DNA from 2 places in the Paenibacillus sp. fava2 genome. Region 2 is predicted to be linked to the other one. Evidence: riboswitches for the same ligand, from Rfam matches in the RefSeq annotation. Region 2 holds a riboswitch; the other holds the start of a gene.

Region 1 (5,376 bases), 3.4 Mb from region 2:
AAGTCAAGGAAATTATCGGTTAATCCGATCAAATGGTGAGGACGTTAATCAAACATTAAGTGAAGGCGAGAAAACGTTTGTTACCTTTCTTTATTTTATGCACTTATTAAACGGTAGCAATAACAGTGATTTAATTACGGAGAATAAAGTTGTTGTGATTGATGACCCCATTTCAAGCTTGGACAGTAACGTATTGTTTATCGTAAGCAATCTGATTTCCAAACTTATAGAAGATGTACGCAACGAAGAAAGTAATATCATTCAGTTGTTTCTTCTAACGCATAATGTCTATTTTCACAAGGAAATTACGTTTTCAAAAAACCGGCCCAAAAATGGCGCTAGGATGGCGGATGAGACATTTTGGATTATCCGAAAATGGAATGATGTAACCGAATCAACCCCGTATAACAGCAACCCGATTAAAAGCTCGTATGAGTTAATGTGGCAGGAATTAAAGTCAGCCAATCACAGCTCTTCCATCACCGTTCAGAATTTGATTCGTAGAATCATTGAAAATTATTTTAAAATCTATGGTAATTACAGCGATCAGGACATTATTGATAGATTCGAGGAGGATGAGAAGGTCATATGTAAATCCTTAATCTCCTGGGCCAATGATGGTTCTCACTTTGCAGGAGATGATTTGTATATCGAGCACCCGATGGATACAGTCAGCAAGTACTTACGGGTATTTGAAAAGATATTTGTGGTTACACATCATCATGCCCATTATAAAATGATGATGGGAATTGAAGAATCTCTGGGATCGGCTTTGGAACAAACACAGGTATCGTAATCGAAAACGTAATATCAATTAAACGACATATACGGGATTAGAAGACGAGGAGGAAGTAACTACTCGTCTTTTTATATACACCAAAGATATTGAAATATATTACAAAAACGTTACTATTGTTTCAGACAAAGAATGATATTGAGTGGTTATTATAAAGCAAAAATATGGAGAAACAATGAAGAAAGTACGTAGAAAATACGTTGATAGTTAAATTTTTAGAAGGATTGACAGGTGGCCTACTATCTATTAAAGTGTTAATAGTTACAAAATATTAATAAGTTGCCGAATTTCAGCGTTGAAAACGGGGGAACCATTTTTTGGGTGAATTATTCTTGCATGAAAGGGAATATAGGGAACCTTTAACCGAATCCTCAGCTAACTCCGTAGGCATTGAAGGGAGAACAAGTTTCTGAAGAAAGTCATCGTATCCATGTTGGCAGCCTCATTTATATTTGCTTCTGCAGCACCAGGTACATATGCTAGCGAGGTAACCTTGGACAGTGTTGTGAATCGGGTCGTAGGAACCCCTTATCTTTATGGAGGAACCACAACTTCAGGCTTTGATTGTTCCGGATTTATTCTATATGTACTTAAGAAGTTCAATGTAGATGACCTTCCGCGCACTTCTCAATCGCAGGCTAAAACTGGCATTCCTGTAGCCAAAGATGATTTACGTGAGGGTGACCTCGTCTTTTTTAACACATTTGGTTCTGGAATTTCGCATGCGGGCATTTACGTAGGTGATAACAAGTTCGCTCACTCTTCCAGCAGTAAGGGCGTAAGAATCAGCAATTGCTGAATAGAATAAGCCTCTATAATCAGAGCTGGCAACTTTCCAAGCATAGTTGCTAATCCAAAAGTGACCCAGCTAACACGACTAACGGAACTCGATATATTAACCAATCCTGAAGGGATAAACGGGAGTATTCTTAAAGCAAGAATAAGAAAGAATGCTTCATAACCAGAAGTTTGTTGAAGTCTCTTCAAATATTTATTCTCATTTTTTAAACCTCCTATTAAGGACAAGACCCCCCTGCGATAGAGAACAAAGCTAATAATTGCCCCGAGCACTTCTCCGAAAAAGGAAATAATCATTCCGTTAAGAAAACCGAAAAAGGTGATGTTAGCTCCTGTGAGAAATACACTAGGGATGAATGCAAAAATGCTTATTAATATATTTAAAACCAAACTTAAAATAATGGCGAAATAACCACTTTCACCTAACAATTCAACGATGTGCGTAGTCATACAAAATCCGTTCCTTTTTTATTTGAGATAACCTGAGCTCATTATAACAGGTAAATAAAAAGCTAAACATAGATCTCCTAATTCTACGTTTAGCCAAATATATGTGCTTATGGAATAGTTCATTTTTTATTTAAGAAAGTTATAGGATCGCATCTATATCATCAGTTGAATTAGGCTTCACTTCAATAATCATTCGCAGAGGTAAGCAAATGATAGATTGTCTTGGTCTTGATATTAAACCAAAGCTAAAACAGATTTTTTGCGGACAGTCCGATTCAATTACTTCGATCCCTCTATCATGAACTTTGAGTATATCGTATCCTCTTTTTGTTTGAATCTTGATAATTTGGGGCTCATCTGTGAGTTCTACCTCTTTATATAGTTTATTATTTATACGTATACTTGCATAAGTACCGGTATCGGGCTGATCCTTTCTAAGCAACTCTACTCCTAAAAGAGTCAGGGCTATTAGCAAAATACATGTGATAAGAATTAAATCCGCTTTCTTAATACCAATTTTCTTCATCATCTTGTTCATCTCCAGCTTAACAGATAGTCTCATAGTATCTGAAAATAGTGTGTAAACTATGTGGAGGTATTTATAACAAGTAATTTTTTTTGAAATTAGTAAACCGTGTTTAAAAAGAGCGCCTCAACTAAGGAGCTCTTTTCGTTTTATCCCAACTTTTCTTCACTGTTCTGAGCAACTTGTCTTCTGAAGTGCTTCCTAAGCAATGATGTAGCTCGAATAGTCGGTGGACAAGAACATAGTCCTATCAGATCTCGCCCTAGCGGGGTTTTCTGTTTAAAGATCAAGTTCTTGTCCTTTTCTTTGGACCGATATAGAAAAATGGAAACTGTTATCACTTTCCAATAACCAACAAATACATGCTTCAGTTAGCGTACTTAATATAATGGGGAAATCTCCGCAATTCCCTCGGTTACCGGTTCTGGCTATTCTGCAAACACCTGAATAAGCTGATTCTACTTGTTGATAGATAAAAGGCATCCAGTGATGATTTGACTTAATATTGCTTCTTATTCTTCTTCCACTTATGAATAACGACTGCTTCACTAAGCAGCCTCATTAAATGCGTTGTATCTCCACGATTACACATGGTAGATTAATCCATTGTTTTGTCGATATAATGTAAGTATATAGAGTATTATTACTTTAGGGGGCATGTTATGGCGCAATATGCATTTTTCAAATTTATCGAGAATTGGGAGCAACTTACTCAAAGTGGTGTTCTTGAAGAAATGAATGAGCATCGATTTATAAGATTAGATGCTGAAGTTATCAAAACTAGTGAAATTGCTAAGATAAAATCTTTAAGTATTCCTCTCATTTGCCCAATTTGCGAAGAACGGATGTATTTTAATAAAGGATATCTCAGGATAAAAGATGACGCGCAATATCAAAATAAAAGTCCCTACTTTTATCATTCAAATAAAAATGCTTGTCATTTTGCAGAATCATTACCACATGCGCTAACTAAACGTTTTTTGTTTACTAAATTAAAGGACGCTGGATATGTGGTAAAAGAAGAGTATCGGCATATTGTTGAAGGAAAGAGAGTAAGAGCTGATGTTGCCGCATTTGCTGGGGAAGACGGAACCCCCACACTAAAGCTCGTTGTAGAGGTACAAGCTTCTTCAGGTCTCCTAGCCACACTGACCAAGAAAATAAATGCCTACTATACTGAAGGAGTTCCGACAGCATGGGTTTTACTGTTAGATAATTTCTTCACAGGTTATACAGGAACTACAAATAGCATTTTTAATCCCTTAACCGGTGAGTATGAATCTAAACCCTTAGAACCTGGTGATGAAAATTACTTTGTAGTTACAGGTAAGGACAGTAAAATCTTCACCTTACTAATGAACGAATATGGCTATGTATTAGCAATTAACTATAAGGGGCATGTTTATTTAATTCGGCGAGACCCACAAAACGAACATCGGAGAATGTCTGCAATCCTACGAGAACAGCACTGGACTTCCCATGATGACGTGTATAAAATAACGAGGGTTGCTGACAAAGATATCGTGCCTACCATTAGACTAACCCCCCTTAAACGATTTCAGAAGCATGAAGAGATAGAAACTACGAACGGTGTCCCAGCAGGAAATTATGACACTGGTATACACCAGATCCAAGGTCTTGAAGAGAATAGCTTAGAAGAAATACCTTTTGCCCATGATTTTGTATTTGAGATCGAAGAGCTCTTAGGTGAAGAAGCCAATAAAGCACTCAATCCATTGTTGTTAATCAAGGAAACTTGGAATGCTCAAGAGAAAGCTAGGAACGACTTATTACAGGAGATCGTGGAAGAAACGCGCTTAGCTGAAGAAGAGGAGAGAAGATTGACAGAAATCAAGCGAAGTATCTCCGAAGCAGCTGTAAAGAGTGAGTCTCATGAATCCTTAACTGAGGATGAGAAATTCGTTTTAGCACATAATGATTTTATCAAAAGAATGAAAGAAGAAGAAAAATCCTACATCGATCACCTTCTTCGTGGATTAGACGAGGACTTATCGGAAAAAGGGCTCAACGATTCTCAAGGTAATGCAGGAAAGCAACATCCTAAAAACAAGGTACTGGATGAAATTGAGGAATTGTTACCTTTACACGGTATGAAGCTAGAAAATCCTATGGATATTTACGGATTGAACCAAATCGAGGTCTTGGAGTTCTTAGATTTTATTGTTGGTCGTGCTTCAAAACGACCATCGATTGATATCATACAAAGTCAGGAAACTATTTGGGAATCCTATGTCTCATTAGCACCAAGCAAGCGTCCACAACTTGAACGTAATCTATTTAAGAATGGACTTCCTACTTGGTTTATGGACCTTAAATTTCCTTTTGACCGAAAGCAAATAGAAATCCAAAAAAAGAACAAGCGAGGAAGTAGTCATTTGAAGCCCAGATCGATTAAAAATCCCAGCTGGGAAGAGCAGATGGGATTTGATTATTAGTGCGTATGTAATAAAAAAAGCAATTCTAAATAAGAAAGGAAGAGGGACTATAAGTAGCCACCCAGGTAAATATGTGCGTCAAACGATTATTCCTTTCGAAATATCTGATGTAGAAGCCGCTAAACGATTAGGGATAGATCTGTCATTATTATCTGATCTTCTTAATGGCGATTCATCATTAACTCCCGATTTGGCAGTTCGCATGGAGAACACATTTGGCGCAAACAGTAAGCTATTAATTGAAATGCAGGCCTCTTACGATCAACAGGAATGTGCGATAAATGGGAAGGTTAAGGACATCTCGACATTTGTTCCCAATTTCTTGACAATCAAAGCAAGGCAAATAGAAG
Region 2 (5,376 bases):
CCGCACCTCCAAAGCACAGTACAGCATTGGAACAGCTGTTTCCAAAAGCAATCTGCGTGCCGGCGATCTTGTATTCTTCAATACGCTGGGTAACGGAGTTTCCCATGTAGGCATTTACGTCGGGAACGGCAAATTTGCACAGTCCTCCAGCTCAAAGGGTGTAAACATCAGCTCGCTGAGCCAGGCTTACTGGGCCAACCGCTACGTTGGCGCCAAACGAGTAATGAGCACAACAGCTTACCAGGCTGTTGCTTACGATTGAACTTTCCCCTCACATTTAACCTCTGACACATAATTGTAACTAAACTGGCCCGGATTTGATTATTGCCGTAATCATTCCCGGGTTTTTCCTTTTTGTTTCCTTATTCTACCTTTTACACACATCCAGGGCTTATGAAACACCCCTCTTACTAAAAATTCCAACATTGTTTCAGAAAAAGCTTACTTTCCACGTAAATTTGAGTCTTTTTAAGCAGAAATCTCTCTTAAAAAACGCAAATATTATGCACTAATATGTTTTAAGTGATTGCCAACGGCCTCTGTCTTTGCTACAATTATCGCAGTGAGCGTTTAGTAACATTTTTGTAATTAATCAACCGGGTTTTTCAAACGTTTTGTCATAATGTTCTGCCAGCTAATCCTAATCAACAGTCGTGCCGAGTTCCCTTACGAAATAAGGGAAACGGGGGAACCAATTTTTGGGTGAATTGACCTCCTATTCACAGAGGGGTCATAGGGGACCTTCAACCGAACCCTTAAGCTAACCTCGTAGGCATTTGGAAGGGGTATTTACTTTTGAAGAAGAAGTTAGCCGCCGCACTACTCAGTTTTTCTATTATGCTTACCATTGGAGCAGGAAGCGCTTTCGCGGATTCCAAAATGGATAAAGTCATCGATAAAGCCATCGGAACCAAATACGTGTCCGGCGGAGTATCGACCAACGGCTTTGATTGCTCCGGATTCACCATGTATGTCTTCGATAAGATTGGCATTAACCTGCCGCACCAGTCCGGCTCCCAGTACCAGATGGGCACTGCCATCTCCCGTGATAATCTGCGGGAAGGCGATCTTGTATTCTTCAATACAAGCGGCCGCGGTGTATCTCATGTCGGCATTTATGTTGGAGAAGGCAAATTCGCACATGCTTCAAGCTCAAAGGGTGTAACCATCAGCTCGCTGAGTGACAGCTACTACGTCAACCGCTACGTTGGCGCGAAACGGATCATGAGCACAGATGCTTACCATGCAGTTGCAACTGATGTTGAAGACAACGATGATGTTCAATAAGTAATGATTAGACAGGTGCTTTTCCAGGATTTTTGCCGAAATCTTGGAGGGCTCCTGTTTTTTTGTCTATAAAACTACTTACCCCTCCCCTAACGCATAAAACACCTTAAATCGCTTTTTTCCGCTATTTCATAAAATATTTTTTGCGGTTTGTCAAGTTTCTGCCGTCCTGCTAATTTCCTGAGTTGAACCCGCCCTGTTTTGTATATAATTAAGTATACGATATAGAAACGCGCCCCCCTGAAAGGAGGCCTGTGGCCTTATGAGCAGTTACGCTGTCACTTTTTACGTGGTGCCGATGGAGAGCAGTCATGCCGAAGATATTTGCGGATGGGATTACAGGCCGCCTTATAATATTTACGGATGGCTGCCATGGGAGCAGATGCAGGCGCTTGGCATTGAATTTGGAGATCCGCAGCTGCGTACAGAGCAGTATGTATCTGTTGTAGACGGAGAAGGGGATCTGTGCGGATTTGCGCAGCTGTTTCCGATGGAAGGCGTGGTCCGGCTGGGAATCGGCATGCGCCCCGAGCTGTGCGGGCATGGAAGGGGGCATTCCTTTATGAATGCAATCGTTCAGGCGGCCTTGGAGCGATATCCCGACCGGGAGATTGATCTGGAGGTGCTCACCTGGAATCAGCGGGCTATCCGGACATACCAGAAGTGCGGATTTACGATTACTGATACGTACGAACGCCGTACACCAAGCGGAGATAAGCCATTTTATTGCATGGTCTATAATAAATAACTCCATGCTGGGGTTGAAGCCCACAGCCGCACAATAATCGTTCATTTTTTTGACACAAACTCTATGATAACGCTTTACCTTTCTGTATAATGAAGGAAGCAGCTTACACGGAGGGGACGATGGAGATGCAGAAATGGATCATGAGCGGTTTGTTTTTTGCCGCGTGTGCTTTTGCGGTAGTGCTCTTATTCACATTGCCCGGCAAAGAGGAAGTCGCGGAAGAAAATAAGCCTACAATGCCTCAGGTTACCCTGGATGCCGCAAGTGCGGAAGCCGCTGTCAAAACCAACTGTATTTCCTGCCATGGCGATCAGCTTCAGGGCGGTGTAGGCCCAAGCCTGCAGCATGAAGGCAGCGAACGTGATGCCGAGAGCATCTACAGCATTGTGACCAAGGGACGCGGACAAATGCCATCCTTTAAGGATAAGCTGGCCCCTGAGGAGATCGCTAACGTTGCTTTATGGCTCGCAGAGAAAAAGTAGAAGATCGCATATTCATTAAAATGCCCGTACAAGGACTCCAGCTGGTCCTTTGTACGGGCGTTTTTGTGTGCAGCGGTTATATTAGACCGTGTCCTAACGTGCTTTGTCAAAGGCTTCATTGAATTCATGAGCCTGGCGGATATCAAGCGCCGCAAGGCCGCTCTCTTCTTTTGCCGATAAGCGCAGGGTGACGGTTTTGTAGTCAATCGTTATATGCGGATGATGATCAAAGGCCTCGGATATGGCGGCCACCTCATCCACAAAAGCAATGCCCTTCATATACTCGCTAAACATGTACTTGCGTACCAGCGTTTCTTGTTCCAGCTTCCAGCCCTCCAGCTTACCTATCTGCTCATGCAGCTCTTCCACTGATAATTGCAATTTGCTTCCTCCCTTACTTTATTAGCAGTAAAGTCTTTAGACGTATACTTTCTGATATTTTAAACAAAACATCCCTCAGCTTCTGAAAGTCCAAGGGATGCGCCAGGATGAAGGCTTTTTTTCGGTTTAATGTATTCTGAAATCCCGGCAAATAGCACTCGTCAGCTCAATTTTACCATGGCTGCATGGAGAGGGGCAAACCCGGGCCCATTGCTGCTGCCCCGCTAGACAAGTACTACCGAGGCCAAATCTTCCTCACCAAGCAGAATGTTGATCCTGTGGGTCTCTTTGTCATAGATGACAACTCCGCTGCCCACATGAATTACAGGCTCATTGCCGAGCCCGTAAAACAGATCCTCGGCCAGGGCTTCCCAAACCTCAAGCTTGGATTCCTGCGGCAGCTCCTGCCACTCGTCAGGTTCCATCTCAAAAAATTCATAACCGTCTGAAATACGGCTGACGGCCTCCGTCAGTTCCTTCAAAATTTCACTGTAATCTCTGCCGTGCTTAACACCCACGTCTATCACTCCGTTTTCTTCACAGATGAATAATAACTTACCCTATCCATTATAGCCGAAAAAATGACTTCACAAAAAAGGGAATGCTGTCGATAAATAAGAATATACGTGATTTCATTCCACACAGGGTGTCCCGCTGCTTTTCAAGGATGATACAAGCGGCTGTGACGGATCACTTTTTAATTCTCATGGACGAGGTGCATAATGGAAATTTCAACATTACTTGGTTTGATTTTTGGTCTGGTTGCTTTTCTTGGCGGGATGGTGCTGAAGCATGCCCCGCTCACAAGCTTAAATAACCCTGCGGCTTATGTCATCATTCTCCTGGGTACCGTAGCCTCCGTCTTTGTGGCCTTCCCGATGGCGGAGCTCAAGACAATCCCCAAGCTGTTCAAGCTGCTCTTCATTCAGCAAAAGATGGTCAAGAAATCCGATTTGATCACCACGTTCATGGAATGGGCATCCATTACCCGGCGTGAAGGACTGCTGGCACTGGAATCGAAGGTTGATGAAATTGAAGATGATTTCCTCAGAAACGGTATGCGTATGATCATCGACGGCAACGATCAGGAGTTTGTCCGTGATGTATTAATGGAAGATATTCATGCAACTGAAGACAGACATAAAGCCGGTGCCCTGATCTTCTCCCAGGCAGGCATGTATGCCCCTACGCTTGGGGTACTCGGAGCGGTTGTCGGACTGATCGCCGCCCTTGCGGATATGAGTGATATGGATGTGCTCGCCCACGCGATTGCAGGGGCGTTTATTGCTACACTGCTCGGTATTTTTACCGGTTATGTAATGTGGCATCCAATGGCCAACAAGCTTAAACGTATCTCCAAAAAAGAAATCCAGCTCAGGCTGATGATGGTGGAGGGGCTGCTGTCCATCCAGTCCGGGGTCTCAACCATTGCGATCAACCAGAAGCTGTCTGTCTTCCTTACACCGTCGGAGCGTGCCAAGCTGAGCGCAAAGGAGGGCGGCTTGAGTGAGCAAAAAGACTAGGCATGAAGAGCACGAAGAGCATGCCGATGAATCCTGGCTATTGCCCTATTCTGACTTGATGACGCTGCTGGTCGCCTTGTTCCTTGTTATGTACGCTATGAGCGCCACTGATGCCAAGAAGTTCGAGGAGATGAGCCAGGCTTTCAGCTCCGCACTGAACGGCGGTACAGGTATTCTCGACCAGCGGGCTGCTTCGCCCACACAATCACAGCTGGATCAGGGCAAACACGATAAGATGGATAATGTGGTTGCTCCCAATACAGGCGAATCCGAAATTGCCAAGCTGCGCAAGCAGGAGCAAGAGGAACTGGAGAAGCTAAAGAAGCAGTTTGACCAGTATATCGAGAAAAACGGGCTTACCGATCTGCTCAGCACCAAGCTGAATCAGTCACAGCTGATGATCACAATCAGTGACAACGCCCTGTTTGCTTCAGGTGAGGCCGATGTTAAGGATGAATCCCGTCAGCTTGCCAAATCGATTTCCAGTATGCTGCAGCAGTTTCCTGATTATAATGTACTCGTACAGGGGCATACCGACAACGTCCCGATTTCCAACAGCAGCTATTCATCCAACTGGGATCTTAGCGTAGACCGGGCCCTTCATTTCATGAAGATCCTCCTGCTGAACCCGAACCTGGACCCGGTAAAATTCAGCCCGATCGGCTACGGTGAATATCATCCGATCGCTGATAACTCCACGGCTGCCGGACGGGCCAAAAACCGCCGCGTGGAAGTCTCCATTCTCCGGAAATACACCGAATCAGCGGATACTACAAGCGTTGCTCCTCCTGCTCAATAAACGGGACTCCGCAAAGAATAAAGAGCAAAGAGCTGCCTCCCGGGATACCCGGGAAAGCAGCTCTTTCTTTGTAATGGCTGGCTATTGCAGCTCATAGCTGAGCATAGCCCCCAGCTCCTGTTTCTCCTGTATGGTCAGATCACGCCATTCCCCTGT

Evidence for each region. A riboswitch is a leader RNA that binds a small molecule or an ion and turns the genes downstream of it on or off. The one in region 2 is predicted to bind cyclic di-AMP.
Region 1: another riboswitch for cyclic di-AMP. It lies ahead of AC4G46_RS17225 (C40 family peptidase); the one in region 2 lies ahead of AC4G46_RS00500 (C40 family peptidase).

What each region holds. Positions count from the first base shown of each region.
Region 1 is NZ_CM177755.1:3,990,878-3,996,253, forward strand. Features, by position in the region: gene AC4G46_RS17220 (AAA family ATPase) at 1-796, shown strand, start outside; cyclic di-AMP (ydaO/yuaA leader) riboswitch at 1,067-1,201, shown strand; gene AC4G46_RS17225 (C40 family peptidase) at 1,227-1,595, shown strand; gene AC4G46_RS17230 (TVP38/TMEM64 family protein) at 1,553-2,044, opposite strand; gene AC4G46_RS17235 (NusG domain II-containing protein) at 2,184-2,573, opposite strand; gene AC4G46_RS17240 (hypothetical protein) at 3,233-5,026, shown strand; gene AC4G46_RS17245 (HigA family addiction module antitoxin) at 5,016-5,376, shown strand, end outside.
Region 2 is NZ_CM177755.1:98,566-103,941, reverse strand. Features, by position in the region: gene AC4G46_RS00505 (C40 family peptidase) at 1-262, shown strand, start outside; cyclic di-AMP (ydaO/yuaA leader) riboswitch at 645-790, shown strand; gene AC4G46_RS00500 (C40 family peptidase) at 796-1,287, shown strand; gene AC4G46_RS00495 (GNAT family N-acetyltransferase) at 1,550-2,035, shown strand; gene AC4G46_RS00490 (c-type cytochrome) at 2,161-2,517, shown strand; gene AC4G46_RS00485 (4a-hydroxytetrahydrobiopterin dehydratase) at 2,611-2,898, opposite strand; gene AC4G46_RS00480 (hypothetical protein) at 3,123-3,416, opposite strand; gene motA (flagellar motor stator protein MotA) at 3,621-4,421, shown strand; gene motB (flagellar motor protein MotB) at 4,405-5,220, shown strand; gene rluF (23S rRNA pseudouridine(2604) synthase RluF) at 5,302-5,376, opposite strand, start outside.